3 regions of the Vibrio zhugei genome follow, and region 3 is predicted to be linked to each of the others. Evidence: predicted binding sites of a transcription regulator. Region 3 holds the regulator's gene; each other region holds the start of a gene.

Region 1 (10,525 bases), 1.4 Mb from region 3:
AAGCGTATTGGGTGTGTACATTAATCGATGAATCGGAAGTATTAGAAGCTCAAGCCGCCGCCGACATCGCCGAAGAACTGCAAACCGCACTGCCAGATGTGAAAATAGGTCTTGTACATGGACGGATGAAAGCCTCAGACAAGCAAGCCGTCATGAAAGCGTTTAAAGACAACGAACTCAATTTATTGGTGGCCACCACTGTGATTGAAGTCGGTGTGGATGTGCCCAATGCCAGCTTAATGATCATTGAAAACCCAGAACGCTTAGGGCTGGCGCAGTTACACCAATTACGTGGCCGAGTCGGCCGAGGCTCCGTCGCCAGTCATTGTGTCTTGCTCTATCATGCACCCCTGTCTAAAACCGCGCAAAAACGGCTGGGTGTCTTACGCGAAAGTAATGATGGTTTTGTCATTGCGCAGCGCGATTTGGATATTCGCGGCCCCGGAGAACTGCTGGGCACGAAACAAACTGGGATTGCGGATTTTAAAATCGCCGATTTACTCAGAGATCAATCGCTCATTCCAGAAGTGCAACGAATTGCGCGTTATCTTCACGATCACTACCCAACGAATGCCCAAGCGATTATCGACCGTTGGCTTGGCAGTCGAGAACATTATTCGCATGCTTGATCCCCTCTTTTATGATTATGATTGTTAACCAATGCTTACCCGAGGTGGAGATAACATGACGTACACAACCACGTATAATGACCAATTAAGGATGCTATGAATACGCCTACACTGATTAATGAGATCAAACAACGCATGGCTCAAGGAGAGAGTAAAGAGGCGATTTTTGCCCATCTGCGCTCCCGTGTCGATAAAGAACATCGCTTAGCCTTGATGATCGCCTCGGTGGTGTCTCCTGAACGTGCTGCTCAGCATCGCCTAGCGCACCGCAACCTGATTGGCTTAGTGTTCCTGTTAACCATTCCAATGATGTGGTTAGCTCATTACTTTGTCACCGACATTCAACAACAACGCGGCCCTCTTGAGTGGTTTTTTACCGCCTGTATTGGTCTACTCTTTCCCGTCATTAATGGCATTGGAATGTGGCGGCTACGCCTGCATGCGTTTACGAACTTTTTAACCTTTGGCTTTCTCTTTATTGTGATGACCATCATCACCATGCAACAACATGCCATCTCATGGTCATGGGGCATTGTTGTCGGCCTGTTAGCGGCACTCGCACTCCTGAGCTATTGTCTGTATGTGCGAGCCTTACTTTTTCCAGCCGTATCGTTAACCGGTTCGGTCAAACAAACCGCCAACAGCCATTATCGCCTCGATTAATTCCTCAAACGACTACTCGTCATGACAGAACGGCATGGCGAGTTCTCATGCAGACGCCCCCTCTGAGTTCACGCCAACGTTACCTCTGATTAGCAAACGATTGCTTTTCCGTGTAAAGCCTCTATAATCTCGCCCTTATTTGGTTGCGACTTCGCCAAAAACCAATCCTGAGCAGACTCTGACTAACAGCAATCACAGAGACTGTGTCTGCTCGACTTTGTTTACCCATTCAGCGTCGACAAAGTGATCACTATGACCGGTAGGACACACAGAACATGACAACAACGAATACCACGCCACGAAAAACTGAGTTGGTCTATCAATTGAATGATAAGCCGCCACTTCCACAAACGCTCTTTGCTGCGCTTCAGCATTTATTGGCCATGTTTGTGGCAGTCATTACCCCATCGCTGATCATTTGTCAGTCGCTCGGCGTTCCGGCAGAGCAAACCAATGTCATCATCAGTATGTCGTTATTCGCATCGGGCGTGTCGTCATTCATCCAAATTCGCACCATTGGTCCCATCGGTTCAGGGCTACTTTCCATTCAAGGGACCAGCTTTAACTTTCTAGGCCCGATCATTGGTGCCGGCATGTCATTAAAAGCCGGAGGCGCGGATGTGCCCACCATGATGTCTGCCATCTTTGGCACCATTTTGGTCGCCTCACTGGCTGAAATTTTGCTTTCGCGCGTCTTGCAATACGCACAAAAAATCATCACGCCGCTGGTCTCTGGCATCGTGGTGACCTTGATTGGTCTGACCCTCATTCAAGTAGGATTGGTTTCGATGGGTGGGGGGTACTCTGCCATGAGCCAGCATACCTTTGGTAGTCTATCGAATCTGGCTCTAGCAGGAGTAGTATTGGGGTTAATTGTCCTCTTAAACCGCTCTCGTAACCCCTATATCCGAGTATCTTCAATTGTCATCGCCATGCTGGTCGGTTATGTCATGGCGTACATGATGGGCATGGTAGAGACCTCGACGACCTCAAAAAGTCATTGGATCGCCTTGCCGATTCCGATGCAATTTGGCTTGAGCTTCGATTGGTCACTGTTCATTCCTTTGGTATTGATCTTCTTGATTACCGCCCTTGAAGCAATTGGGGATATTACCGCGACGTCTGAAGTCTCCGGTGAACCAGTGAAAGGTCCCCTTTACCTCAAAAGAATTAAAGGCGGCGTATTAGCCGATGGCATCAACTCGGCCTTAGCCGCTTGTCTGAACAGCTTCCCCAACTCAACGTTCAGCCAGAATAATGGCATTATCATGCTGACGGGAGTCGCCAGTCGTTATGTGGGGTACTTTATTGCCGCTATGTTGGTGTTACTGGGGCTTTTCCCTGGCGTCGCGAACTTTGTCCAAATGATCCCAGAACCCGTATTAGGCGGGGCAACCATCGTCATGTTCGGTACGATTGCGGCGGCTGGAGTCCGCATTATTTCTCGTGTTGAGTTGGATCGCCGTGCGGTATTGATTATGGCTCTGTCTTTTTCCATGGGATTAGGCATTGCTCAAAAACCCGAAATTCTGCAATTTATGCCAGAATTTGTGAAAAACTTATTCTCTACAGGCATTGCAGCCGGTGGGATCACAGCCATCGTGATGAACCTGATTTTACCTGTCCATCATCATGAAGAAGAGGCGTAAGCGCACTTTCGTCTCACGCCATCACGGGAAGCTCAGCTTCCCGTTTTTGTCGCAACGGGAAAACTCAGTTGTACTTTCAGTCCGCCAGTGCTGCGGTTGGTCATGGCAACTCGCCCTTGATGCTGCGTCACAATCCGTTTGACAATCGCCAAGCCTAACCCGGTACCTTCGCTGCCTCGCGCTCGGTCACCACGTGTAAACGGTTCAAACAAGGTCGCCACTTGGTCTGCGGGAATTCCCGGACCATCATCCTCGACCGTCAACCACACCATTTTACAATCGGCAGTCATACCCGATGATAATCGCACCCAGCCATTACCATAGCGATAAGCATTAACCACCAAATTGGTGACCGCGCGCTTAATACCGATCGGGTTACCCCGTGCAGGCAATATGGCATCGTTGAGAGACCATTCGACCTTATTTTCTCCCGCAAAGGCTTCTGCTGTCGCAATGTCACTGGCAATCTCATTGAGATCGACCGCTTCAAAGGCATCCACATTCATCGGTTTCAAATAATCCATGAACTGACTGATGATTTCATTGCATTCTTCCGTATCGCTGATGATGCCTTCCGCAAGATAACTGTCTTCGGGTGACATCATTTCGGTCGCTAAACGAATTCGTGTTAATGGCGTTCTTAAGTCATGACTAATGCCGGCCATCAGCAATGCACGGTCTTCTTCTAATGCTTGAATGCCTCGCGACATTTGATTAAAAGAGCGCGTCACCGAACGAATTTCAGTGGCTCCTTTTTCGGGTAATGCCGCTGGAAATTCGCCCTGTCCTACTCGCTTGGCCGCTTTTTCCAACGCCAATAACGGTCGATTTTGTAAACGAATGAATAACCACCCTCCCGCCACAATCAAAAAGGCCATAATGATGCTGTTTCTAAATAACGGCGCAAAATCTTTTTCTTGCAGCTCAGATAACGGAATGCGGATCAATTGGCCAGGTAGCTCGGCAATGCGAATCCACAAAACATAGCTTTCTTTACCTAACGCCATACGCACTTCGGTGGGCGAGCCTAAATCTTGAGTCATTTCCTCACTCATCAAATCAATACTCACGCCACGCTGAAACTCTTGTGCAGCCGGACTGTGATCGGAATGGATGGTGACACCGAGCTGTTCTAATACTCGCTGGCGTTGCGGCGCATCAAGAGCAATGTGGTTGTGGCGAATCGAATCATCCAACATCAGGTTGATTTCATGTCCGAGAATTTTATTAAACTGCTGCAAACTTGGCATTAAAGCGTAGTTAAACACCGCATAAAAGGAATACAGCTGACTCGCAATCAATAATGACAGAAAAAGGAGAATGGACTGGGTGAAGGTACTGCGAATTTTAATGCGCATAAGTACTCTTTAATATCTGAGAATAAAACACGAGCAGTGCTCATACACTGCTCGTCATCGCTGACTATTTTAATTTACCGTCGGGAACGAAAACATAGCCGAGCCCCCACACGGTTTGAATATAGCGGGGTTTGCTGGGATCTTCTTCTAACATGCGGCGTAAACGCGAGATCTGCACATCAATGGAACGCTCCATTGCCGAGTACTCACGACCGCGCGCCATATTCATCAACTTGTCACGCGACAAGGGTTCACGCGCATTTAAGACTAGCGCCTTCAACACCGCAAACTCGCCCGAGGTCAACGGCATTGGCTCGTCATTACGATACATCTCACGAGTCCCCAAATTCAGACGAAATTCGCCGAACTCAACCATCGACTCTTCCGAGCTTGGTGCACCAGGGGCTTCAATGACTTGGCGTCGCAATACCGCTTTGATCCGAGCTAACAATTCACGTGGATTAAAAGGTTTAGGCAGATAATCATCCGCGCCCACTTCCAATCCGACAATGCGGTCAATCTCATCCCCTTTTGCCGTCAGCATCAAAATGGGCAACATATTATTGGCGTTACGCAGCCGACGACATATCGAGAGTCCATCTTCGCCGGGTAACATTAAATCCAACACCATCAGGTGAAAGTTTTCACGAGTTAACAAGCGATCCATTTGTTCGCCATTGGCCACACTACGAACTTGAAATCCTTGTTCGGAGAGGTAACGTTCTAACAAAGAGCGCAAACGCGCATCATCATCAACCACCAGAACTTTATAACTTTCTTGCATGATATCCCTCATTGACTCACGCCAATCTCTTTTTCTATGAGTATCAATGTATCACCAAGCGCACCGCAGGGTAATAAACAATTGTTAACGTTTGTTTCCTACCAAACCAGCCAGCCGATGCATGGCGCAGTTCACCGCGATGAGACGCCACCGCTAAGATGAACTGCTACGATACTCGATACGGTTAATGAACCACGTTTTCTTACCTGAAGGCGTCACCACTTCGACATCGTCATCGACTTCTCGCTTCAAGAGCGCTCGTGCCATCGGGGAATCAATCGAAATATACTCTTTTTTATCCCCATAAATTTCTTCGGGGCCGACAATGCGAAAACGCTTGGTTTCCCCCTCTTCGTTTTCAATCTCAACCCAAGCGCCAAAAAACACTTTGCCATCTTGTTGCGGCGAATAGTCGACAATGGTCAATTCGGGTAATAACTTGCGTAAGTAGCGCACTCGGCGGTCAATTTGCCGTAATAGGCGCTTATTAAACGTATAATCCGCGTTTTCCGAGCGATCCCCTAGGCTGGCAGCCCAAGTAACAATTTTAGTGACTTCGGGGCGACGCTCATTCCACAGGTAATCATGCTCTTCTTTAAGCTGTTGATAGCCTTCTCGCGTAATCAGCTTTGTTTTCACTGCAATACTCCACGATGATGATCACGATAGTTAAGCGACGAAAATAGCGTTTTTATGGCGTATTTTCTAGTCATGATAAAAGGAAACCATCGATAACACCCTATCAATGCTCACCTTTTGTGAAATCACCATGGCTTTTCGTTGGGCAAAGCAGCCCACTCACCCATGCTGTACTCGGTTTCTCGGGCGGGCTTAACGAAAAACGCCCTTCCAACAGGAAAGGCGTTTGCATAAGCCGTTGTAAATGCCATTTACGACGACGAATCACTGGACGTTTTGACTGCGGTACGATTCAGCATCCCCGTCACTTTCGAACCGAACAATGACAGCAGCAGTAAACCGATAATCAGTAACGTGATCGGACGTTCAAAAATGTAGCTGATTTCCCCGCCACTGATCTGATAGGTGTGCAGGAAGTTACTCTCCGCCATTCCCCCTAATAAAATGCCAATCACCGCAGCAGGAACGGAATAATGAAGATGAGTAAACACCCAGCCAACAATCGCGAAAACGAGCACAGCAACAGGACCCGCAATATTACCGGTTAAACCGAACGAACCGAACACGGCCATCGACAGGACCGATGGAATCAAAATGTTCATCGGAACTTTGACCACATTCGCCAATAACGGAATAAACATCAATCCAAGTGCGATGAGTAACACCACCTGACCAAAGTTCGCCAGAATGATGGCATAGACGATATCCGTCTGTTCACGAATGAATTGAGGCCCACCGGTAATGTTATGCATCGCGAAGGCAGCGAGCATCACAGCGGTAGCCCCGCCACCAGGAATCCCTAAGGCCAGTAGCGTAGCCATCGACCCCGCTTCGGAGGTTGAGTTGGCCGACTCGGCCGCCACCACGCCTTTGGGATTGCCTTTGCCATAACTTTGCGGATCCTTGTCGCGACGCTTCGTTTCAATGTAAGACAACAGGTTCGAAACCGATGAGCCAACCCCTGGCACCGCTCCGACAAACACGCCAATTAAGCTGCCGCGTAACATCACTTTGGGATGCTTAAACGCATGGGTTACCCCGCCAAGAATCTCTCGAATACTCACTTTACGCGCCGATTCATCTGCCACTAAATAATTGGTATTAACGAGTTTGAAGAGCTCAGAAGCGGCGAACATCCCCATCATTGCTGGGATAACTGGCACACCATCGAGCAAATATTCATTGCCCAATGTCCCTCTCGCCACACCAACTTCACTAAAACCGATGGTCCCGATAAGCAACCCCACCATGCCAGAGATCAACCCTTTAAGCATCGCGTCACCTCTAAGACTGGCAATCAGCGTGATTCCCCAAAAAATGACCATCAGCATTTCAGATGGTCCTAATTTCAAGACAAGCACTGAAATCGGTTGAATGAGTAAGAACAGGATAATGTAGCCAAACAGCACACCGAAACAAGAAGACCCCAGAGCGATACCCAGTGCCTTATTATGTTGCCCTTTTCTTGCCATCGGATAGCCATCAAACGCCGTTGCGATCGCCGAAGATGTGCCGGGTATGTTCATTAAAATAGCTGGGATCCCACTCCCAAAAGAACCACCAGTAAAAATGGCCGTTAAAAACAACATCGCTTCTAAAAAGCTCATGTAGAGAGTAGCAGGCAAAAATATCGCCATCGCCATCGAGATCTGTAAGCCAGGAATGGCACCAAATACCAAACCAATAATAATGCCGGGGAAGACGTACAACCACGGTCCTACCGAAGAGAAAAGCAAATCCGCTCCGGCAGTAATTGCGGAAAAATCTAACATTCTGTTCTCCTAGTATTCAGTGGGAAGTAAGGTCATTGGCATAGGATATGGCAGCATCTGCGCGAAGAATGTCGACATCAACAGAGCAAACGCAATGCTATAACCAATCAACCATACAAAGCGGCGTTCCTTTTGTACCCACAGGAACACCCCCACAAACAAGGCCGTTGCGATATCAAATCCAATGGTTTCCAGAGACAACACATACACCGTAAACAAACCGATGATGGGCAGTTCGGATTTGATGCTATGCACCTCCTTCGGGACAACATCCTCTTGGATGACCACTTCCGGTTTCGCAATCACTTGGCGAATCAGCTCGATAAGACACAAGGTCAACGCAATCAGTGCGACAGGCGCAATGAGAATCAGGTTTTCAATGGCAGGTGACGCTTGGTAAGCATCCCAAGAATACCAACCCACAAACAAGGCCAAGACGATCACCACGCAGGCGTCGGCCGATCGTTGATTGAACAATCTCATAAAGAACTCCAAAATCTGAAATGGCTGACTAGCCTCGTGACGCGCTAGTCAGCGATGGAAAGGATTAGTTGAGAAGATTCTTGTACTTGTTGAAAGTCTCGTAATTCTCTTTCATCAATTTTTTAGAGCGCTCAGGACCGACCCATACGCCACCAATCTCATTACTTTTCAGTAGCTTTTGTACATCATGCCGAGCCAAAGTATTTTCGAATGCTTGCGTCAGTTTGGCGTAGCGTTCTGGGTATTTTTCCTTGAAAGCATGAGTGACCGCAAAACCTCGCATGGAGCCAGTTAACACCGGTACTTTAACGTCTAATGGTTTAAGCGCCTCATTGACAGTCGGCACATCCCAACGCTCGCTGCGCTTATCGCGAACGACAGCAAGTGGTCGGATAAACTCTCGAATCCCTTCGCTGCCCTGCGCGCTAATAATGATAAAATCCACCTGTCCGCCCGCGACGGCAGAGCGCGCTTTACCACCACTATTGAAAGTCACGAGGTTCAGGTTTTCTTGTGGGATGTCATAGTTATTGAGCAACAGTTTTGCCATTAAATGTCCGCCTGAACCTTGTACAACCGCGGCTTTAATGGACTTGGGTTTTTCCTTAATCGCCGTTAATAAGCTTGGCAAATCTTGGTAAGCGCTGTCTTTGTTTACTGCAATCAACTCAAAGTCAAACCATTGAAAATTAATATAAGAAAAGTCATTGATGGTATAACTCGCGTTACCTTTTAAAATTGTATTGGACAGATAAGGGGCAAACGTAGAGGCAAAGATTGTATAACCATCATCACGGCGATTCAGAACATAGTTCGCCGCAATCTGTGTACCCGCCCCTTTTTTGTTAATGATCTTAACCGGTTGACCGAGCTCTTCGGCTAAATAGGTCGACATCGTTCGCGTCATACGGTCAGCGCTTCCACCCACCCCTAAACCAACGACAATGTTCACTGGTTTTTTGGGATAATTATCCGCTAGCGCGGTATGTGGGAGCAGTATAGAGAGTGTTAGCCCTGTCACAGCTGAGAGCCGTAGGATTGTCTTGTTAAGCATATTCATTTTACCATTCCTTAGTTTTAATTATATTTGTATTAACCTTTTGTTTACACTTTGTACCCTAACCATACTCCCTGTCATTAACCTTGCACCGCTGACAGGCTCGCGTTTTTAAATCAAATTTTTGAAGTAAGTCATGCGCATATTAATCGTCGAAGACAGTGTTGTTATCGCTGAAGGTTTAAAAAAAATCCTTTCAAGTAAAGGGTTTGCAGTCGATTTGTTTCATTCTGGTGAACAAGCTTTGCATGCTATCCAAACCCAGCAGTTTGACCTCTTACTGCTCGACTTAGGGCTGCCAGACTGTGACGGGCTGCAAATTCTTCGTGACTTTCGGCAGGCTAAGAGAAATCTACCCGTCTTGATCATTTCAGCGCGAGCGTCGCTCGAGGAACGGATTTTAGGTCTGAATGAAGGCGCAGATGATTACCTGTGTAAACCCTTTGAGCCCGAAGAAGTGGTGGCGAGAGTCCATGCATTACTGCGACGGGCGACATCACGAGCCAGTAACGTTATCGAACATGGTCCACTGACCTTGGATATGGAGAGCAAAAAAATCACGTTTCATGGCCAAGATGTGGTGCTGCATCGTCGTGAGATTTCGGTATTGGAATATTTGCTCGCCAATGTCGAGCGCGTGGTGAGCAAACCACAAATTGTGCAACATATCTCCTCTTTTGAGGACGAACTCAGTGAAACCGCCATCGAGACCTACATTTCACGTTTACGCAAAAAATTCATGCCCGATCTTAATATTCGGACTGTCAGAGGATTAGGGTATATGCTGGGAAAGCCGAACAGTGATTAATCTGCAATCGCTGTCACAGCGTTTATATTTTGCGATCGCCAGTGCGCTGATCTTACTCACGTTATTCATCTTTTTTATCAGCACTTGGGTATTGGAAGAAAAGTCTGAACGCCTTTACGACAATATGTTGATTGCCGTCACCAAAAAAATCGATGATAAGTTGGTCGTTAAAAATAACAAAATACATCTGGATATGGATTACTTCTCCATCGATACGTTAAGTGATGTAAGAAGTGAAAAGATTTTCTATCGCATCATTGCACCGAATGGTGATCTGCTGGCGGGGTTCGAAGGGCTTCCTCTCGCCCCTAAACCAAAAGAGCAATCCATCGTACTCTACAACACCGTCTACTCTGGAACCCCCTTACGCGCGGCTCAGTATACGGCGCGCACCCTCATCGGCGATGCCATTATTGTGATTGCGGAATCGAAGCACGGACGCCATGCGACCCTGTCGGGATTAAAGCGCCAAATCATTTTGGTCGCTTTATTCACCTGCATTGGTACGCTCATCCTGGTCGCGTTCATTGTACGTAAAGGACTCAAGCCTCTTAATCAACTGCAGCAAGAAATTCGTTTGCGGTCAGAAACCAACTTAAATCCCATTGATACCAACGTCCCACCCGAAGTGGAAGCGCTGGTTCAATCTCTCAACAACCTGATGGCAAGGCTGCAAAAAAGTA
Region 2 (10,525 bases), 740 kb from region 3:
CCATTACTCTTCACCGTAGGGGTCATTCTCTTGGTGGGGGTGTTGCTGTTTGGGGAGATCTCTAAAGGGGCGCAACGCTGGCTCGACCTCGGCGTGGTTCGTTTTCAGCCTTCGGAACTATTGAAATTGGCGGTTCCTTTAATGGTGGCACGGTATATCGGTGCTCGCCAATTGCCGCCAAATTGGCAAACCTTGTTTATTTCGTTGGCCATGGTGTTTGTGCCCACCATTTTGATCGCCAAGCAACCGGATTTGGGCACCTCGATCTTAATCGCCGCCTCAGGCATCTTTGTGATTTTCCTTGCTGGCATCAGTTGGAAAATCATTATTGCTGCCGCAATGGCCGTTGGGGGGTTTATCCCAGTGCTGTGGTTTTTCTTGATGCACGAATACCAAAAAACCCGAGTGCGCACCTTATTCAATCCGGAATCGGATCCACTGGGGGCGGGCTATCATATTATCCAAAGTAAAATCGCGATTGGCTCTGGCGGTTTACTGGGTAAAGGTTGGCTCCATGGCACTCAATCTCAATTGGAATTCCTACCTGAGCGTCATACTGACTTTATCTTCGCGGTGATCGCAGAAGAATGGGGGCTCATCGGCGTATTGGTATTACTTAGTGTCTATCTCTTCATTATTGCACGCGGCCTCATACTGGCAAATAACTCACAAACCGCTTTTGGGCGCATGATGGCAGGCAGTATTGTGCTAAGCTTTTTTGTGTATGTGTTTGTCAATATCGGTATGGTGAGTGGAATTTTACCTGTTGTTGGCGTTCCGCTGCCGTTAATCAGTTATGGTGGTACATCTATGGTGACACTACTAGCAGGATTTGGGATTTTGATGTCCATTCACACACACAGAAAAGCATTTTCAAAGGCAAGCTAATGACAAAACGACTCTGGCCATTGGCATGCTTCGCACTAATTTTAGCTGGGTGTAGCTCTACTCCAGCAGGACGCTACTCGATGAGCAGTGATGTTGCTCCTAACGCGCCGATTTCGGTTGAGCATATCGAAGACGCCCATCCACAACGCGAAGCTTACAGCCTTGGTGGTAATAAAGACTATACGCTCGATAATAAGCGATACCATATTATCAAAGATCCAAAGGGCTTTACCCAAACGGGGAAAGCGTCTTGGTATGGCTCTAAATTTCATGGTCACCGCACCTCAAATGGTGAAGTCTATGATATGTATTCCATGACGGCGGCTCATAAAACGCTGCCACTTCCCTCCTTTGTAAGAGTAACCAATACCGACAATGGTAAGACGGCCATTGTACGGGTCAATGATAGAGGCCCGTTCCATACCGGCCGCATTATTGATTTAAGTTATGCGGCAGCCTTCAAATTAGGGGTACTTAAAACGGGCACAGCCAATGTGCGTTTAGACGTTATTACCCCCGGAACAAGCGAGCCTAAAAAGCCAGCAAAATATGCACAGAAATATTACATTCAGCTGTCATCTTCAAAAAATGAAAAAAATGCGCGAACTTTAGCGAAGAATATGAGTCAAAAATTATCAGTGCGCAGTTTTATCGATAGCACAACTGGAAGCTATCGCGTTTTTTTAGGTCCCTTTGTTGACTATACGCTGACTCAAGATACTCTTACCAGAGTAAAATCCTTGGGACATAAGACCGCATTCGTTAAAAATTACATCAATACGCATTGATAGCTAATAACTGCCCCCGAAAGTCATCTCTGGGGGCTGTTTTAAATATCATTTCTGATAAGATAACGGACAATTAAGAAAATAAGTCATACTCATCATGAAAAAAGCCATTTTAAATACTGTTCTAGCGTCGACTGTTACGCTTTCAGCTAGTCTTTCAGGTAACGCATTTGCGTCTCCTGTTGTCGTTCCCGATGCTCCTCAAGTTGCCGCTAAAGGTTATGTTTTAATGGATTTCCATTCTGGCAAAATTTTGGCGCAAAAAAACATGAACGAGAAGCTTCCTCCCGCCAGTTTAACCAAAATGATGACAAGTTACGTTATCGGTCAAGAAATCAAACGTGGCAACATCAGCCGCGATGACGATGTGGTGATTAGTCGTAATGCATGGGCGAAAAACTTCCCCGAATCATCAAAAATGTTCATTGAAGTGGGCACAACCGTGAAAGTTGGTCTGCTCAACAAAGGCATTATCATCGATTCGGGTAATGATGCATGTGTTGCAATGGCAGAGCACATTGCTGGCTCAACGGATGCGTTCGTCGATTTAATGAATGCTTGGGCTAACACCCTCGGCATGAAAGACACTCACTATGCGAACGTGCATGGCTTGGATAACGATAACCTGTATACCACACCGCATGACCTTGCCATCCTAGCGCAAGCGATCATCCGCGATGTGCCAAACGAATACAAAATCTATTCAGAGAAGAAATTCACCTTTAACGGCATTACACAATACAACCGTAATGGGCTGTTGTGGGATAAAAGCATGAACGTGGATGGTATGAAAACCGGCCACACAAGCCATGCTGGCTATAACCTAGTGACCTCTGCGACAGAAGGTAAAATGCGCTTGATCAGCGTAGTAATGGGAACGAAAAGCGCTAACGCTCGCCAAGCTGAAAGTAAAAAACTTCTGGGCTATGGTTTCCGTTTCTTCGAAACAGTGGAACCGAACAAAAAAGGCGAAACGTTTGTTAAAGAACGCGTCTGGATGGGTGACAAAGATAAAGTCGCGCTGGGCGTTAATAAAGATACTTACGTGACATTGCCTCGTGGTAAATCCAAAGATCTTACGGCAAGCTTTGTATTAGACAAAAAACTGAAAGCGCCAATTCAAAAAGGCGATGTGGTCGGTAAACTGTACTACAAAGTCGACGGTAAGGATGTGGCGCAATACCCACTGATTGCCCTAGAAAATGTCAAAGAAGGTGGCCTATTTAGCCGTCTTTGGGACTACATTATTCTAATGTTCAATGGCTTATTTTAAGCCCTTGTCATTGTGATACAAAAAGCCGCCTTGTGCGGCTTTTTGTTTACTTGAGATCCGCTATGAATGACTGTACTATTCTGGGCTGCTTAACTTTCTGTCACTTTGGAGCGCTTTATGCTGACCATTAATTCTGATGCCAAATTAAAAGACCTGTTGGAATTTCCCTGTTCCTTTACCTATAAAGTCATGGGCTATGCAAAGCCCGAGCTTCCGGATTTGGTTTTAGAAGTCATTCAACGTCACGCGCCTGGTAACTACAGTCCAAAAGTAAAGCCAAGTGCTAAAGGCAATTATCATGCGGTGTCTGTCACTATCAATGCCACATCAATTGAACAAGTTGAAACGCTATATAAAGAACTGGGTGACATAGAGATCGTCCGCATGGTTCTATAACTTAAACTATTGTTTAAAGTTACACACTTTTTTTTAAGCAGCGTAAAGCTGCTTTTTCATTATTTATCATATAGTTAAAAATTAAGTGTTTAATGTTTGTTAAAAAAATTCTCTATAAGCATAGTGAGTCGCGCTTATGAGGTTTATAATAACCGGCATTTTTACACCACTGGATAATAAAATGAGTAGTAAGCTGATTGTTAGACAGTTAGGTAAACAGGATTATCAATCCGTTTGGCAAGCCATGCAGGATTTTACCAATCATCGTGACAGTGACACTCAAGATGAAGTCTGGCTCGTGGAACACTTTCCTGTGTTTACGCAAGGTCAAACAGGTAAGCCAGAACACCTGATTAATACCGGAGACATTCCTGTCGTCCAAAGTGATCGTGGTGGACAAGTCACTTATCATGGGCCGGGTCAATTGGTCGTCTACTTCCTCGTCAACCTACGTCGTAAGTCGATCAACGTTCGTCAATTGGTTTCTCATATCGAAAATATCGTGATCAATACCCTCTCTCAGTATGGTATTGATTCGTCTGCCAGACCTGATGCGCCCGGCGTGTATGTGGACAACAAGAAAATTTGCTCGCTTGGATTGCGTATTCGTCATGGGTGCTCTTTTCATGGTCTTGCACTCAACATTGATATGGATCTATCCCCATTTTTACGAATCAATCCGTGCGGTTATGCCGGGTTAGAAATGATACAGTTAAGTGATATTATTCCGTCAACCACCTTGCATGACGTCGAACCTATCTTAATAAAAGAGCTCGTAAACCTATTGAAATACAATAAAGTCGAATTTAGTACAGAAGCCTATAATCATGAGTAAACCTATTCAAATGGAAAAAGGGGTCAAATACCGCGATGCGGATAAAATGGCTCTGATCCCAGTAAAAAACATGCCGAATGAAGACGTTGAAATCTTGCGTAAACCCGAGTGGATGAAGATCAAATTGCCACGAGATACGCAACGTATTCGTGATATCAAAGACGCCATGCGCAAAAATGATCTGCATTCAGTGTGTGAAGAAGCTTCATGCCCTAACCTGTCAGAGTGTTTCACTCACGGTACAGCAACGTTCATGATTTTGGGTGCTATCTGTACTCGTCGTTGCCCTTTCTGCGATGTGGCTCATGGCCGACCATTAACACCTGATGCAGAAGAGCCTACCAAGCTGGCTAAAACCATCAAGGATATGAAGCTCAAATACGTTGTTATCACCTCCGTCGATCGGGACGATTTACGCGATGGCGGTGCCCAACATTTCGCAGCCTGTAACCAAGCGATTCGTGAGCAAAACCCCAATATCCGCATTGAGACCTTGGTTCCTGACTTCCGTGGTCGTATGGATACTGCACTAGAGTTATTAAAAGATAACCCACCCGATGTCTTTAACCATAACCTAGAAACTATTCCACGTTTGTATCGCAAGGCACGTCCAGGTGCGAACTACAAATGGTCACTCGAACTACTGCGCCGCTTTAAAGAGCAGCACCCAGATATCCCGACCAAGTCTGGATTGATGATGGGTTTAGGTGAAACAAAAGAAGAAATGGTTGAAGTATTGAAAGATTTACGCAGCCATGGTGTCACCATGTTGACGTTAGGTCAGTATCTAGCGCCAAGCCGTCACCACTTACCTGTTGCCCGCTACGTGCCGCCCGCAGAGTTTGAAGAATTGAAAGAAATCGCCTTGGAGCTTGGCTTTACCCATGCCGCTTGTGGACCTTTCGTAAGATCTTCTTACCATGCGGATTTACAAGCACAAGGAATGGAAGTTAAATAATATAATAGCCATTTAATCATGAATAAAAGCCGATATGCGTTACATATCGGCTTTTTTCGTGATTAAGCGCTTGCTGTTATATCAGAAGTTTCTTACCCTGTTTGTTCATATTGACTACAATGATGATAAGCAATTCAAAAAGGATGGTGTCATGTATAAGCTTGGACTCGTAACCATGATGGCAGTGAGCGCACTGTTAACGGGTTGTGCATCGAATGAACAACGAGATAATTATCAAGAAGCGTCTTTTGAACTGTGCAATACGGATGTCAAAATTTATTCGGTGAGTGATGACGGCCAAGTTCGTATTGTCTGCGCTGACCAATCAAAATTTTCGCTTGCCAGCGAAAGTACGCTAGAAACAATGCGAGACATCAACGTCAACTATTGCAGTGGCGAAGGCTTAGGACAGTTCAATGAGACCCGCAAATATTACATGTTCAAATGTAAATCGGGAACGCTCATTAGCATTTCTAAATAACGTCTGTTCGCATCGTTGAACCTTGTTCCCAATAAAAAAGGTTCATCGCGGATTAGTGGGAATTTAAAACAAAAACGGTAGAAAGTGATATGGTTTAGTCGCCAAACAAAAATCATACACAAACTACCGTTTTCATGATGAATCATACTTTTCTATCCTCTTTTTGGGAAGGCTTTCATGTCGTAAAGTCTGCTCAAACGTCTTCTCTTATCACCATTACTCTCAAACCCAGCACAACCGCTCGGTGTTCATGTGGGCAATATGTTCAAGCCATACATGATTATCAGTGGCGAACGATTAAGGAAGCGATGATGCTCGGCGTACCTGTCGAACTATCCGTACAAACAAGGCGTATCAAGTGCCCTGACTGTGGTATCAAAACCGAATCTATTTCTTGGCTTGAACCTTTTGCGCGCCTAACTAACCGCTTACGTAGTTATATTGAACAGTTGCTGCCTCTTCTTCCTATTAAGCATATTTCCCAGATGACGGGCGTTCATTGGCACACGATTAAGGAGATAGATAAGCGCCGACTAAAAAATGGGGTGCCAGAGGTCAACTGGGCCGAGCTGAAACAACTGGTCATGGATGAGTTTGCGCTCTTTAAGGGACATCGTTATGCCACCGTTATCGCGGATGCTAAGACGCATCAAGTGCTGTGGATAGGCGTTGGACGAAGTCGACAAGATATCCGTCCCTTCTTTGAGTTACTTGGTCAGTATTGCCAGAACATAGAGGCGGTTGCGATGGATATGAATACGGCTTTCGACCTCGAAGTGCAGCAACATTGCCCCAACGCTCGCATTGTGTACGACTTATTTCATGTGGTCGCCAAATTTGGTCGGGAAGTGATGGATAGAGTCAGAGTTGATCAAGCGAATCAACTCAAACAAGACAAGAAAGCACGCCAATGGATTAAGCGCTCTCGCTGGATTCTCCTTAAAAACAGAGGCAACTTAGACAGTAAGCAGGAGAGCTACCTAAGTGAGATACTGAGTATGAACAAGGACTTAATGGTGACGTATTTACTTGGCTCTCAGCTTAAAGAGTTATGGCGATGCCAGTCAGAAAGCGAAGCGAGAGACTTATGGGACGTATGGTGGGGGCAAGTTCAAGAAAGCGGGATCAAGCCGCTTATGGACTTCGCAAGAAAGCTCAAACCTTATCTTCATGGCATCGTTGCTTCTGCATGCTATCCACTCAATACCTGTACGCTCGAGGGCATAAACAACAAGATAAAGTTAATCAAGCGAATGGGTTACGGCTATCGAGATACTGATTACTTCTTTTTAAAGATAAAAGCGGCTTTCCCCGGAAAGCCGCGATGAACCATAAAAAAGCCTGCATCAATGCAGGCTTTTTCTTATGGTATCGCTGATTAAGCGTAAACAGGTAGACGTTTACAAATGGCCAATACTTTTTGTTTTGTTGCTTCAATCACAGCAGAATCGTTGATGTTATCAAGCACATCACAAATCCAGTTTGCCAACTCTTTGGCATCGTCAGCAGTAAAGCCTCGACGAGTAATCGATGGAGTACCGATACGAATACCAGAAGTCACAAATGGGCTACGAGGGTCGTTTGGCACTGAGTTCTTATTCACCGTAATATTCGCTGCGCCTAACGCTGCATCCGCTTCTTTACCGGTGATGTCTTTATTAATTAGGTCAACCAAGAACAAATGGTTTTCTGTGCCATTGGATACGATGTTGTAACCACGCTCTTGAAATTGAGCGACCATGACTTTCGCATTTTTCACGACATTTTCTTGGTAGGCTTTGAATTCAGGTTCCATTGCTTCTTTGAACGCCACCGCTTTCGCAGCGATAACATGCATCAAAGGCCCACCCTGACCACCAGGGAATACTGCTGAATTCAATTTCTTATAAATCTCTTCACCTGCATTCGAAAGAATTAAGCCACCACGAGGGCCAGCCAGTGTTTTATGTGTTGTGGTGGTAACCACATCGGCATAAGGTAATGGGCTTGGATAAACCCCTGCGGCCACCAAACCAGCCACATGAGCCATATCAACAAACAAGTACGCATTGACTTTGTCTGCGATGTCACGCATGCGTTTCCAATCCACGACTTGTGAGTACGCAGAAAACCCGCCAATGATCATTTTTGGCTGATGTTTCTCGGCTAACGCTTCCATTTCATCGTAATCAATCTGACCTGACTCATCGATGCCATAAGGGACAATATTGTACTGCTTACCAGAAAAGTTAACCGGTGAGCCATGTGTTAGGTGACCGCCATGAGCCAAGCTCATGCCTAGTACAGTATCGCCTGTATTTAATAATGCCATATATACGGCACTGTTTGCTTGCGAGCCAGAGTGAGGCTGCACATTGGCGTAACCACAATCAAAGAGTTGGCATGCACGCTCAATGGCTAACACTTCCGCTTTATCAACAAACTCACAACCACCGTAATACCGTTTGCCTGGATAGCCTTCCGCATATTTGTTGGTTAATTGAGAACCTTGTGCTTCCATCACGCGTGGACTGGTGTAGTTTTCTGAAGCAATAAGTTCAATATGCTCTTCTTGGCGAAGAGTTTCTTCTTCAATCGCAGCGTATAGCTCCGGATCATAATCAGCGATGTTCATATCACGTTTAAGCATCTGTATCTCCTGATTCAGATTAACTGAAAGTTGATGTAAAGTCGGACAATGACGCTACGCAAACGTTTTCGTCACCGTAATGGCTGGTATTCTACATAAATTGATGTTTATCATAAAGCACTAATTACCGAAATAATGACGCCATGCTCTATCAATGAAATCCACCTCTATTATTCACAATAAGAATATGGGTGCGTGAGAATCCTTGGGGATAAATTAGCGCTTTGCCCTTCCGAGTACAACCATTACCTTGCTTTAAATAAGACTCAATTTGCTTAATTGGCTAAAAACGATGCATGGCCTCTTTAACTCCCTGATAGACCAATAACAAGACGCGCCATTCCTGCATGAAATTCTCATTCTATGTCGGTTTATCTGCTCATCTAACCGTGAGTTATTGTCTGATTCTGCTCACCTTTCTGATTGACCACAGACGCTCTCGCTGAAAAGTTGATCAATAACGCACAGCTTTGTCCAAAAAGACAGCGTTTGGCGCGAAAAACTAAAAAAAGGGTTTACAGCTTCAAACAGTTTGCTATGATTCGCTCCGCACTTGAGGGATGAGTTGGGAAGACATCGTTTAAGTATAAAAATCTCCTGGAGGAGTTCCCGAGTGGCCAAAGGGAGCAGACTGTAAATCTGCCGGCTCCGCCTTCGATGGTTCGAATCCGTCCTCCTCCACCATATTTTCTTCGTAAGAAGAGCACTTGATTGATTGTGTTGGGAAAACGTCAGTTAAGTATAAAAACCTCCTGGAGGAGTTCCCGAGTGGCCAAAGGGAGCAGACTGTAAATCTGCCGGCTCCGCCTTCGATGGTTCGAATCCGTCCTCCTCCACCATATTTCTTCGTAAGAAGAGCACTTGATTGATTGTGTTGGGAAAACATCCGTTAAGTATAAAAATCTCCTGGAGGAGTTCCCGAGTGGCCAAAGGGAGCAGACTGTAAATCTGCCGGCTCCGCCTTCGATGGTTCGAATCCGTCCTCCTCCACCATATTTTCTTCGTAAGAAGAGCACTTGATTGATTGTGTTGGGAAAACATCCGTTAAGTATAAAAACCTCCTGGAGGAGTTCCCGAGTGGCCAAAGGGAGCAGACTGTAAATCTGCCGGCTCCGCCTTCGATGGTTCGAATCCGTCCTCCTCCACCATATTGAATAAAAAAACCAGCTCATTGAGCTGGTTTTTTTATGTCTTATGTATGACGGCCAAATAAAAAGGCCACCGAAAAGTGGCCTACCGCTCGATAAACACTCGCGCGTCTGCGCTTTATCGTTCTAAGTACGCGGGGACTTGCGCAATACTGTCTAACACCACATCGGCCAAAGCTTCACCTTCCGCAGTGACAGGCTTACCTGTTCGTACCAAAATTTTAGTACCAACACCAGCGGCAGCGGCGGCCATGAGATCCTCGGTTTTATCCCCGACCATCACAGACTTCGACATATCAATCTCTAAGAAATCGCGGGCAGATAAGAACATTCCGGGTTTTGGCTTACGACAATCACATTCTTGTTTGTATTCACCGAGGCCAAACTCAGCATGATGAGGACAGTAATAAATGCCATCAAATGCCACGCCATTATCTTCGAAGTTCCAATCCATCCACTGAGTCAGTGATAAAAAGCGATCTTCACTGAATTTGCCACGAGCAATACCAGATTGGTTGGTCACCAATACCAGCAAATATCCCTTGGCTTGCAATTCACGTGTTGCATCAAACACACCATCAATAAACTCGAAATCATGTTCATCGTGGACATAACCGTGATCAACGTTGATCACACCGTCACGGTCTAAAAATACTGCTGGTTTAGCCAAAATGACTCTCTCAATTGAGCGTTAAGAATAATCATAATTATTGCACAGCTCTTTTCTTTCATCACCATCAAATAATGAATAAACGCGGATTAAGATATTTTAGCCGTCTAGACGTAAAAATATCTATTGACTTGACTAGTTATAACTCATAGGATTCTATCTGGCTTCACGCAATACAGCATAATATTCTGTGAAACGATATCGCAGTTAATATCGGGTTGTTCAACTCCCTGCACAGGTTTTTACATGATTGAAATAAAGAATGTTAATAAGATTTTCTACCAAGGTGATACGGAGATTCCTGCCTTAGTAGACATTAACCTCACCATATCACAAGGCACCATTTTTGGTGTCATCGGCTCTTCAGGTGCAGGGAAAAGTACTCTGATACGCTGTGTCAATATGCTAGAGCGACCAACAACAGGTTCGGTCATTGTCGATGGTACGGATCTGACCCAA
Region 3 (10,525 bases):
TGATGGACCATAGAACCGTTTCGAGTGGTAGTCGGCGCTTTCTCAACGTGGCGACTCCAGCTTGTTTAAAGCCTTGCTGAATAAGCTCTGGCGATAGTAACTCAGCATACTTTTCAAAAGTATGGAAGGTATTACAGGACTTAAAGGCTGTGGCTAATTCACTTTCAAAACGCATAAAAAAAATCCGATATTAAATCACTAATATCGGATTTTGAAGCCTTTTAAAGATCGGTCAAATGATCTCAAAAATTTCTTAACTGATCGGCATTACTCGTGATGAGGCTTTTATTTTTCCTGAATAGTGAATTTTGTCGATAGCTCATGGGCTAAAAATTTAAAGAGATTAAATACGGTGTTCGTTTTGGTGGTCGGTAAGCCTTGATGATCCAAAAAGCAGTCGCCTTTAAAAATAAGAACGTCATTTTTTTCTTCTACATCCGTGGCATAGATCCCTTCTACATATTGGTCATGGTCGTGCAGTGCTTGATTCGCAATCATTAATAGGTCGCTTTTGGGTATCGCTATTTTTTGTGACATCGGCAGTTATTTTTTATAAATCATAACGCGACTCTAAATCGCCTCTCATAATGCCGCTTTGATCGGGCGCAATAAATGAGAAAATGGTTATTTCATGCTTTGAGAATCAATAAGTTGCTGTAAACTTTACCGAAGGGGTATTCAGAAGATAAAAAGAGGGTGATACGTTGACGGAATGCGACTAATTGTCGAACAAATACATCGCTTTTTTAAAAAACATGTTGATCTTCTGGTAATCTGCCTCGATAGTAAAAAAAGAATCAACATTGTAGAACATTATGCGATAAACCATTCGCACTATGGTTAAGGACATTTGAATCAAATTATGGGTAAATCACTCGTTATCGTAGAGTCTCCAGCCAAGGCCAAAACAATCAACAAATATCTTGGTAAAGACTTTATCGTAAAATCCAGTGTCGGTCATGTCCGCGATCTACCAACCGCAGGGCAATCGACAGGTGGGAAAAAAGCCGCGCCTCAATCGACTAAAAATTTGAGTGCAGAAGAAAAAGCACGTGTGAAGAAAGAGAAAGAACGTGCTGCGCTCATCAAGAAAATGGGGATCGACCCTTATCATGATTGGGAAGCCAACTATCAGATATTACCAGGCAAGGAAAAAGTCGTTTCTGAGCTGCAGAAGTTAGCAAAAGACGCGGATAACGTTTATCTAGCAACCGATTTGGACCGCGAGGGAGAAGCCATCGCTTGGCACCTTCGTGAGCTCATCGGTGGCGATGAAGAGCGATATAAGCGTGTTGTGTTTAACGAAATCACTAAAAGTGCGATCAAGCAAGCCTTCGATAAACCAGGCGACTTGAATATGGATGGTGTGAATGCTCAACAGGCGCGTCGCTTTATGGACCGTGTGGTGGGCTTCATGGTGTCTCCACTGCTGTGGAAAAAAGTGGCACGAGGTTTGTCCGCTGGGCGCGTACAATCGGTTGCGGTAAAACTGTTGGTTGAGCGCGAGCGTTCAATCAAAGCATTTACGCCAGAAGAGTTTTGGGATATTCATGCTGATACGTTGACGAGTGCAGACCAAGCATTTCGTTTGATGGTGGCGCAAAAAGATGGCGTGGCTTTTAAACCAGTCAATGAAGCGCAAGCGAATAGCGCGTTGGCCGAGTTGGAAAACGCGAATTATGAAGTCTGTAAACGTGAAGACCGACCTACGACCAGTAAGCCAAGTGCACCGTTTATCACCTCAACGCTCCAGCAGGCGGCCAGTACCCGTTTAGGTTATGGTGTGAAAAAGACCATGATGCTGGCGCAGCGACTGTATGAGGCCGGTTATATCACTTACATGCGTACCGATTCGACCAACTTGAGTCAAGAAGCGGTCGACAGCGTACGTGACTATATTACCAGTGAGTTTGGTGACGCCTATTTACCGGAAAAACCGAATGTTTACGGTAGTAAAGAAAATGCGCAGGAAGCTCACGAAGCGATCCGTCCTTCGAGTGTCTCTGTGATAGAGTCACAACTGGAAGGCATGGATAAGGATGCGCATAAGCTGTACGCGTTGATTTGGAATCAGTTTGTGGCGTGCCAAATGACACCCGCGAAATACGATTCAACCACGGTCAGTGTCAAAGCGGCAGACTACACGCTTAAAGCTAAAGGGCGCATTCTTAAATTTGATGGTTGGACCCGCGTACAACGTCCACTGGGTAAGAATGATGATCAGATCTTACCGGCGGTGAAAGTCGGTGATGAATTAACATTACAGACGTTAGAGCCTAAGCAGCACTTTACTAAGCCACCCGCTCGCTTTACGGAAGCGGCATTGGTTAAAGAGCTGGAAAAACGAGGAATCGGCCGTCCTTCAACCTATGCATCCATCATTTCAACCATTCAAGATCGTGGCTATGTGAAAGTTGAACAGCGCCGCTTCTATGCAGAAAAAATGGGTGAGATTGTCACGGATCGTTTAGACGACAGTTTCGATGACCTTATGAACTATGACTTCACCGCGAGGATGGAAGAAAAACTCGACCAGATCGCGGAAGGGGAAGTCAATTGGAAGGGCATGCTAGACGATTTCTTTAAGGATTTCAGTCAAAATCTGTCGCAAGCGGAGCTTGAAGAAGAAAAGGGCGGCATGAAACCCAACCACATGGTTGAGACGGATATCGACTGCCCAACGTGTGGCCGTAAAATGGTGATTCGTACGGCTTCTACTGGGGTGTTCCTTGGATGTTCCGGTTATGCATTACCGCCAAAAGAGCGCTGTAAAACCACCATTAACTTAGGTGATGAAGAAGGCGTTGTGAATGTCTTGGAAGAAGATGTTGAAACGGCGGCGCTGCGTGCGAAGAAACGTTGTCCGATTTGTGATACTGCGATGGACGCGTATCTGATCGATGAAACGCGCAAGCTGCACGTGTGTGGTAACAATCCGAATTGTGAAGGCTATGAAGTTGAGCATGGTGAGTTCAAACTGAAAGGTTATGATGGACCCGTGGTCGAATGTGATAAATGTGGCTCCGATATGGTCTTGAAAAACGGCCGATTTGGAAAATACATGGCCTGTACCAATGAAGAGTGTACCAATACACGTAAGATTCTGCGTAATGGCGATGTCGCACCACCAAAAGAAGATCCAGTTCATTTTCCTGAGTTACCTTGTACTCAGTCTGATGCGTATTTCGTTCTGCGTGATGGGGCATCTGGCTTATTCTTTGCGGCGAGTAACTTTCCAAAATCGCGTGAAACACGTGCGCCATTAGTGCAAGAACTGGCTCAGTATAAAGAACGTTTAGCGGATAAATTTAAGTATCTTGCGGACGCGCCACAAAGCGATCCGGATGGTTTACCCACGGTTGTCCGTTTTAGCCGTAAGTCGAAAGAGCACTATGTGCGTACTGAAAATGATGGCAAGCCTTCTGGCTGGACAGCACTGTATATTGACGGTAAATGGGAAGTAACCGATAAGCGTAAGAAGAAAAAATAATTGATGCTTCATCAATCGTTCATCGATTTGTGAAAGAGTAGCAGTATTGCTGCTCTTTTTTTTTGCTACTGCATTCTCACTTTTCAGATAATGTGTTGTTTTGATGTAAAAATTTTCAAAAAGCACAGATTATATTCAATAAGTTGACTACCTTTATAAGAGCACTGAAAACACGGTATTGGCAGGCTTAGGCTGTCGATTGGAACGTTCCAGTATGGCGGTCGTTGATACGGTGCTTACGTCACGAGTGGGATTGTCCGTGCGTAGGGTGTAAATGAGAGGAAATGGAGTGCTCTAGGCATGCTTTGTTTCTCTCTATTGATTGGAGCATCTGACTTGTTGCTCCATTATGTGTATGGAAAACGAGAATGTGATCCGCTGCCGTGCTGGTTTAGCATGATAAGCAGCGATAAAAAGGGATGGAGACAGCAATGGCTGGTGTACTAGGTATGATTTTAGCTGGTGGGGAAGGCAAGCGCTTAATGCCTCTGACGGGAACCAGAAGTAAACCATCAGTACCTTTCGGTGGCAGTTATCGACTCATTGATTTCGCGCTCAATAATTTTGTTAATGCGGATCTGTTACGGATTTATGTGTTAACGCAGTTTAAATCTCAATCCTTGTATTTACACCTAAAAAAAGGGTGGAATGTTGGTGGGATTACTGAGCGCTTTATTGATCCTATTCCAGCGCAGATGCGCGATGGAAAGCGTTGGTATGAGGGCACGGCCGATGCGATTTATCAAAATTTACGGTTTGTTGAATTGGCCGAACCCGATGAAGTGTGTATTTTTGGCTCTGATCATATTTATAAAATGGATATACGGCAGATGCTGGACGCACACCGGCAGTCGGGTGCTGAGCTGACCGTATCAGCCATTCGTATGCCAGTAGAAAAGGCCAGCGACTTTGGTATCATTGAGGTCGATATGCAAGGGCGTATGATTGGATTTGAAGAAAAACCTGCCCACCCTAAATGCATACCCGGAGAGCCACAGTGGGCATTAGTGTCGATGGGCAACTATATTTTTAATACCGATTGCTTATGTCGAGAATTAGCGCTTGATGCGGAAAACCCACAATCTAACCATGATTTTGGCCATGACATTATTCCGAAGATGTACCCGCAAGGAACGGTTTATGTTTATGACTTTTCGACCAATAAAATCCCTGGAGAACGTCATGACAATTATTGGCGTGATGTTGGTACGGTCGAAGCCTATTGGGAAGCACATATGGACTTATTAGGCGATGACCAAAAATTCTCGTTATATAATCGCCGATGGCCATTACATACTTTTTACCCTCCATTACCCCCAGCGACTTTCGTGGATTCTGCCGAGCAAAAGGTTAAAATTACCGATAGCATGGTATCTGGCGGCAGTTTTATTCATGGCTCAGATATTTATAAATCGGTTTTAGGTTATCGAACCAATATTGCCACTGGCTGTTGTATCAGTGAATCTGTTATCTTAGGTGATGTAAAAGTTGGTGCAGGATGTACCATCAAGCGGGCCATCATTGATAAAGATGTCGAAATTGCTGCTGGCACAGTGATTGGCGAAGATTTAGACGCTGATCGCGCGCGTTTTGAGGTGTCATCCAGTGGAATAGTGGTAGTGGCAAAAGGAATGAAAGTTGGATTCTAATCATGATCAAGTCAACATATGGTTTGTTGTCTCAGAAGCACAAGGGGTGGTCAAAAGCGGAGGGCTAGCCGATGTTGCGAAAGCATTGCCGAAAGCGTTATCCGATTTAGGTCATCAAGTCGCGATCGTTCTTCCTGGCTATCAAAAAATCGCCCACAAAGCGGACATGCCAGTCATTTTAGAAACAGAGTTAGCTCATTGGCCCCACACGCACTATCAGGTACGCCAAACTGAGTTAGATGGGGTGACGGTCTACCTCATCGATTGTGATGCGTATTTTGAGCGTCCAGAGCTTTATGCGGAACACAATCAAGCGTATGACGATAATGGTGAGCGCTTTAGTTTCTTTTCGGCGGCAAGTTTAGACGTATTACCAAAACTCAATATACAACCATCAATCATTCATACTAATGATTGGCATACCGGATTTGTTCCCTTCCTCTTAAAAACTCGTTATCGCGATGATGCTTATTATGCCAACATGAAAAGTGTGTTGACCGTGCATAATGCCATTTTTAAGGGGCTATTTACTTACGAAGAACTGGAATGTATTCCTGAGCTCAACCTCACTGGTATGGAGTTTCTACGTTATGGAGCGGGGCAGGTGAGTATGTTGCGTGCCGGAATCGCTTTCGCCGATAAAGTTAACGCGGTGAGTGCCAATTATGCCACGGAGCTGTTGACGCCTTTGGGTGCTCATGGGTTCGTTGATGACTTTGTGCGTCGCGAACGCGATTTCGTCGGAATTGTTAACGGGTGTGATTACTCGGAGTGGAATCCGGCAACCGATGCGTTCTTGCCTCAAACCTATCACTGGGAAGCGGAGTCGTTACGTGCAGGTAAACGAGCCTGCAAACAGTGTTTACAGCAGAAGGTGGGATTACCTCTGCGCAGTGGTGTCGCGGTGTTTGGTATGGTTTGCCGTTTAACACACCAAAAAGGTTTCCATTATCTCTTGCCCATCATCGAACAGTTTTTACACAATGATGTGCAAATGGTCATTGTCGGGACTGGCGATCCAAACATCGCCGCGACCTTGCATCAACTCGCTAATCGCTATAGTGATAAATTGATGTTTATTGAAGCCTATAGTAATGAATTGGCCCACTTGGTCGAAGCGGGAGGGGATTTCTTCTTAATGCCTTCAGAGTTTGAGGCGTGCGGACTGAACCAGATATACAGTATGGCTTATGGAACGTTACCGATTGTGCGCGAAGTCGGCGGACTCAAAGATACGGTTGCCGATTACGATAAGTTCCCACAAGAAGCGACCGGATTTGGTTTTCTCGAACCCACCCCTCAAGCGTTACTGATCGTGATGCAGCGCGCATTGCTGTTTTATTTACAGTCGCCACAAGCCATGTTAGAGGTGCAGCAAAGAGCAATGCAGCGCGACTTTAGTTGGCATGAATCAGCGGTGCAGTACGTCAAAATGTATCGGAATGCATTAGAACAATAAGTATCTAATGACACAGAGTAAGAGATCGCACGCGGATCTCTTACTTTTTGACGCCCCTCTGTTTTGTGCGATATTATCTCCCGCTATTGTTTTTTACTGTGCTATGATTATCGGCCTTTTTGTATTTTTGGGGTAGTAATGCCTGACACTCTGCTGTTTCACAAAGCATTTTATCACTCGAATAGTCGCGAATGGGTTGTGTTCATTCACGGAGCCGGTGGCAGTTCGTCCATATGGTTCAAGCAACTCAAAGCGTACCGTCAGCAGTTTAATGTCTTGTTAGTGGATTTACGCGGCCACGGACGTTCGGCCGAGAAGCTGACAAGTCAACACCGGGATGCGTATACCTTTCGAAGTGTGTCAGATGATGTGCTATCGGTGATGGATGAGTTAAAGATTACTTGTGCCCATATTGTGGCGATGTCGTTAGGCACATTGATTGCACACACTCTTGCTCAGCATTGGCCGCAACGAGTCAAAAGTATGGTGTTAGGTGGGGCGATTTTATCACTCGATTGTCGCACTCGCTGTTTGATTCACTTAGGCGATAGTCTTAAAAATATCGTGCCCTATATGTGGCTGTATCGATTATTTGCTTATATTGTGATGCCAACCTCTAGGCAGCAGGAATCTCGGCGTTTGTTTATTCGTGAAGCGAAAAAGTTGTGCCAAAGTGAATTTAAGCGCTGGTTTCGTCTCGCGTTGAATGTTAACCCGATGATGGCGCGCTACCAGGAGAATATGAACCCGGTACCGACGCTGTATGTCATGGGTGATAAAGACTATTTATTCCTCGCGCCAGTCAAAGCCTGGGTTCGCGATCACTCGCTTAGCGCATTGGTTGAAATTGGCGACTGTGGGCATGTCTGTAATATCGAAAACGCGCAAATGTTTAACCGACATTCTATTGAATTTATTGCCCAGCAAAGTCAAACAGGATGACGCTTAAGCCCATAGACTTAAGCATACTCTGCCAATGCGCACCCACAGTGCCAACAAATAGCAAATTGCCCTTCGTTAACTTCGTGACATTGACGACAAGTCCAGTTGGGAAAGACGGTGTCTGTCGATTCTTTTTGGAACTTGCGAATAATGGTGTGGGCTTCATCGGCTTGAAAAGCATGAAAAAGCCATATGTACGGCATGGAATTTTCATCCATGGGGATTTCACCAAGTAAGCTAAACCACTGTTCACCTCTGACTTCACAGGCGATATTTTCAGATTGTAGCAAGCCACAGATGATGTGTGCTTCTGTCGGATTATTGGCTAAGTAGATTTTCATTACCCACTCCTTGTCTCGATATGCGGACATCATAGCAGAGCATTAAAACAAAGTAATGGGCAATAAAAAAGCACTCCTATGAGTGCTTTTTTCTATCTGAAAACAACTATAACCGTTGCATCAGTTCATCTCGACGATGTTTAGCAATGACCGACCAGTGCTGTCCTTCTATCGCCCCTTCTAGAGCCCAAAGCAACTCGATGTTAACAGTGCTTGTATGGGTATCTTGAATCGCCTTGTAAGCTTCTACTGCGCCTTTTTGATGCAGCATTTCCACAGACTCGATTCCCGCTTTACGAAGCATACGTTCTGTGGCTAAACGTAAGTTTGGTAAATCTTTAAGCCGAGTCGGTTTCGCTTTTGCTTGTGATTCGCGTTCTTTCTTCGCGACAAGCAGCGCCTGATTGGCTTCTTGTAGGATTTTATCAGTATTATCCCAGTAGCTATCAGGAAGAGCAAAATACTTAGTAATAACTGGGAACCCACGTTTTTTATAAATATAGGGTTCTAAGCCTTCTGAACGATATTTCTCTGCACAGTGATCATCAGCGCGAATATGAAGTTTGTCTTGTACGACCAATGCGAACATTGTGTCATCAACAAAAATACCAAATCCGCCGAACATTGAACGAGATTTTACGCGTCCTAATGATTCAAACAGACGCATTGAGTTTTTTAATATAGGTTTATCCATGCCTTTAGTCTCGGTGTAATTTAAATACGCCACCAAAATCAGGTCCGAGAGTGTAGCAATACAATGATTTTACTTTGTCAACAAAACGTAAACTTACATTGTACATAGTTCATCGGTAACCCCGCTACCTTTCCATACCAAAGTATAGTGCATATTGGTGAAGGCCGGAGGCTTTGCGTCCCAACTTTTCAATTGGTTTGCCCTGTACGTGACATTTAAGTTTAATAGAACTTTTATGAGCTTACTACAAAGGGAGAAGGAGAGAATGTCCTATCCCCCAAAAACCATAAACATAAGTGTTACTGTCAATGAGTATTAATTATATGTGATCGTTCCCATAATGACACTTATATAGATGAATTTCAATTTACAATTTCTTTACAGTGTCGCGAATGACTAATTCTGGGTGCATTTCGAAGGTACGACGCTCGTGTTGTTTGTTTTTTATCCGTTCCAACAAAATTTCAAAGGCGTTTTTACCCACACGACGTTTCGGTTGGTGAATCGTGGTCAGTGGGGGGGAGAAATATTCCGCCAACTCTATGTTGTCGTAGCCGATGACTGAAATATCATCAGGCACACGGCATCCTTTTTGTTGTAAGCGGCTGATCAAACCGAGCGCCATGGTATCGTTAAAGCAAAAAACTGCCGTCGGTAACGAGTCCATTGCCAACAGTTTGTCTGCGGCAAGTACTGCGGTATCACACTCGAAGTTACCTTCTAAAATCCAATCTTCATTGACCGGCAATTTGGCTTCTTGCATCGCGCGGCGGAAACCACGAATGCGTTCTTGACACGCCACTTTAGAAAGATGACCACTGAGGCAAGCGATATCGGAGTGACCATTCTCAATCAAATGCTTGGTCGCCAGATAGCCACCTTCTTCTGAATTATCGAGTATGTTGTCGGCTTGTGAATCTTCCAATCCCCAATCCATGATGACTTTTGGAATGTCGGCATGGTTATCGAGCATTTCCATCAGCTGCGGAGTCATATCCGAACACATGACCAAAATACCATCGACACGCTTTTCCGCCAGCATACGCACATAATCACGCTGTTTTTCATAAATGCCGCCCGTATTACACAGTACGAGTGTATAGCCTTGACGGTAGCAATAGCTTTCGACACCATCGATAACTTCGGAAAAGAACTGATTGGTCGATTGGGTAACCAACATCCCTATGGTCCGAGTCGTGTTGCATTTTAGACTTCTTGCCACGGCACTCGGCGCATAATTCAACTCTTTCACAGCGTTAAGTACTCGCTCTTGCGTTGTTTCCGCCACAAAGCGTGTTTTATTGATCACATGTGACACAGTCGTTGTCGACACGCCAGCAAGGCGGGCTACGTCTTTAATTGTCGCCATTGGTTTTTCCTATAACAGCTGCTGGCTAGGAAGGGTCAATTACTGAACTCAGCCAACAGAAGGCTTTTATGAAGCCGAAATTTAAGCAAAAAAACCGCTAACGATGAGCGGTTCAATTGGATAATTTTGATAACAAACTGGGTGTGATTTTAGACTGCTCTCTGTCTTGCCGCAATGAAAAATTCATATTTGTCCGATTTGCCCCGCGCAGGCGAGTCAGTGCCTTATTTTTCGATGGCGCATGTCGGCGGCGGACGTGTGACGCTGAGGATATTGAGAGGCGTTAGGGCGTGGAAAACCACCCTGAATAGTTGAGTGTAAACCACGTAACGCGTTAGCTAAGTGTGAAAACTCGATGCTAGCTTGTTTTGAATCAATAAAGCATGAGGTTTTTATGAGTAACCCTAGAAATATTACGGACTATGAATAGAATGAACTGAGTGTGTATTGAATCGGAAGCCAGTAACGCCTATGAATTATCCGTTATTAGTTGTAGAAAGTGAGCGCGATACGCGGCTTATTTTAGTCAATTACTTTCAGCAGGAAGGATACGATGTACTGTCGGCTGAGACTAGTATAGA

What was found. The regulator PurR, encoded in region 3, represses purine synthesis genes. The targets are predictions, from matches to a motif close to TNANGNAAACGTTTNCNTNA.
Region 1: a site for PurR is predicted at 1,381-1,400, ahead of EAE30_RS17570 (uracil-xanthine permease family protein). Genes of this name have one in related genera too.
Region 2: a site for PurR is predicted at 8,303-8,322, ahead of glyA (serine hydroxymethyltransferase). Genes of this name have one in related genera too.

The regions. Positions count from the first base shown of each region.
Region 1 is NZ_CP033078.1:2,672,929-2,683,453, forward strand. Features, by position in the region: gene recG (ATP-dependent DNA helicase RecG) at 1-629, shown strand, start outside; gene EAE30_RS17565 (hypothetical protein) at 726-1,292, shown strand; gene EAE30_RS17570 (uracil-xanthine permease family protein) at 1,568-2,941, shown strand; gene envZ (two-component system sensor histidine kinase EnvZ) at 2,974-4,293, opposite strand; gene ompR (osmolarity response regulator transcription factor OmpR) at 4,364-5,083, opposite strand; gene greB (transcription elongation factor GreB) at 5,237-5,722, opposite strand; gene EAE30_RS17590 (tripartite tricarboxylate transporter permease) at 5,974-7,494, opposite strand; gene EAE30_RS17595 (tripartite tricarboxylate transporter TctB family protein) at 7,504-7,977, opposite strand; gene EAE30_RS17600 (Bug family tripartite tricarboxylate transporter substrate binding protein) at 8,042-9,037, opposite strand; gene EAE30_RS17605 (response regulator transcription factor) at 9,171-9,842, shown strand; gene EAE30_RS17610 (sensor histidine kinase) at 9,835-10,525, shown strand, end outside.
Region 2 is NZ_CP033078.1:1,958,029-1,968,553, forward strand. Features, by position in the region: gene rodA (rod shape-determining protein RodA) at 1-888, shown strand, start outside; gene EAE30_RS14325 (septal ring lytic transglycosylase RlpA family protein) at 888-1,676, shown strand; gene EAE30_RS14330 (serine hydrolase) at 1,774-2,949, shown strand; gene ybeD (DUF493 family protein YbeD) at 3,067-3,345, shown strand; gene lipB (lipoyl(octanoyl) transferase LipB) at 3,527-4,180, shown strand; gene lipA (lipoyl synthase) at 4,173-5,138, shown strand; gene EAE30_RS14350 (hypothetical protein) at 5,290-5,619, shown strand; gene EAE30_RS14355 (ISL3 family transposase) at 5,757-6,947, shown strand; gene glyA (serine hydroxymethyltransferase) at 6,998-8,248, opposite strand; tRNA gene EAE30_RS14365 (tRNA-Tyr) at 8,848-8,932, shown strand; tRNA gene EAE30_RS14370 (tRNA-Tyr) at 9,003-9,087, shown strand; tRNA gene EAE30_RS14375 (tRNA-Tyr) at 9,157-9,241, shown strand; tRNA gene EAE30_RS14380 (tRNA-Tyr) at 9,312-9,396, shown strand; gene gmhB (D-glycero-beta-D-manno-heptose 1,7-bisphosphate 7-phosphatase) at 9,515-10,066, opposite strand; gene metN (methionine ABC transporter ATP-binding protein MetN) at 10,313-10,525, shown strand, end outside.
Region 3 is NZ_CP033078.1:1,220,447-1,230,971, forward strand. Features, by position in the region: gene EAE30_RS10980 (IS4 family transposase) at 1-175, opposite strand, end outside; gene EAE30_RS10985 (DUF2498 family protein) at 286-537, opposite strand; gene topA (type I DNA topoisomerase) at 863-3,490, shown strand; gene glgC (glucose-1-phosphate adenylyltransferase) at 3,922-5,139, shown strand; gene glgA (glycogen synthase GlgA) at 5,129-6,598, shown strand; gene EAE30_RS11005 (alpha/beta fold hydrolase) at 6,737-7,540, shown strand; gene EAE30_RS11010 (putative signal transducing protein) at 7,558-7,881, opposite strand; gene EAE30_RS11015 (TfoX/Sxy family DNA transformation protein) at 7,988-8,575, opposite strand; cyclic di-GMP riboswitch class I at 8,687-8,787, opposite strand; gene purR (HTH-type transcriptional repressor PurR) at 8,943-9,944, opposite strand; gene torR (two-component system response regulator TorR) at 10,416-10,525, shown strand, end outside.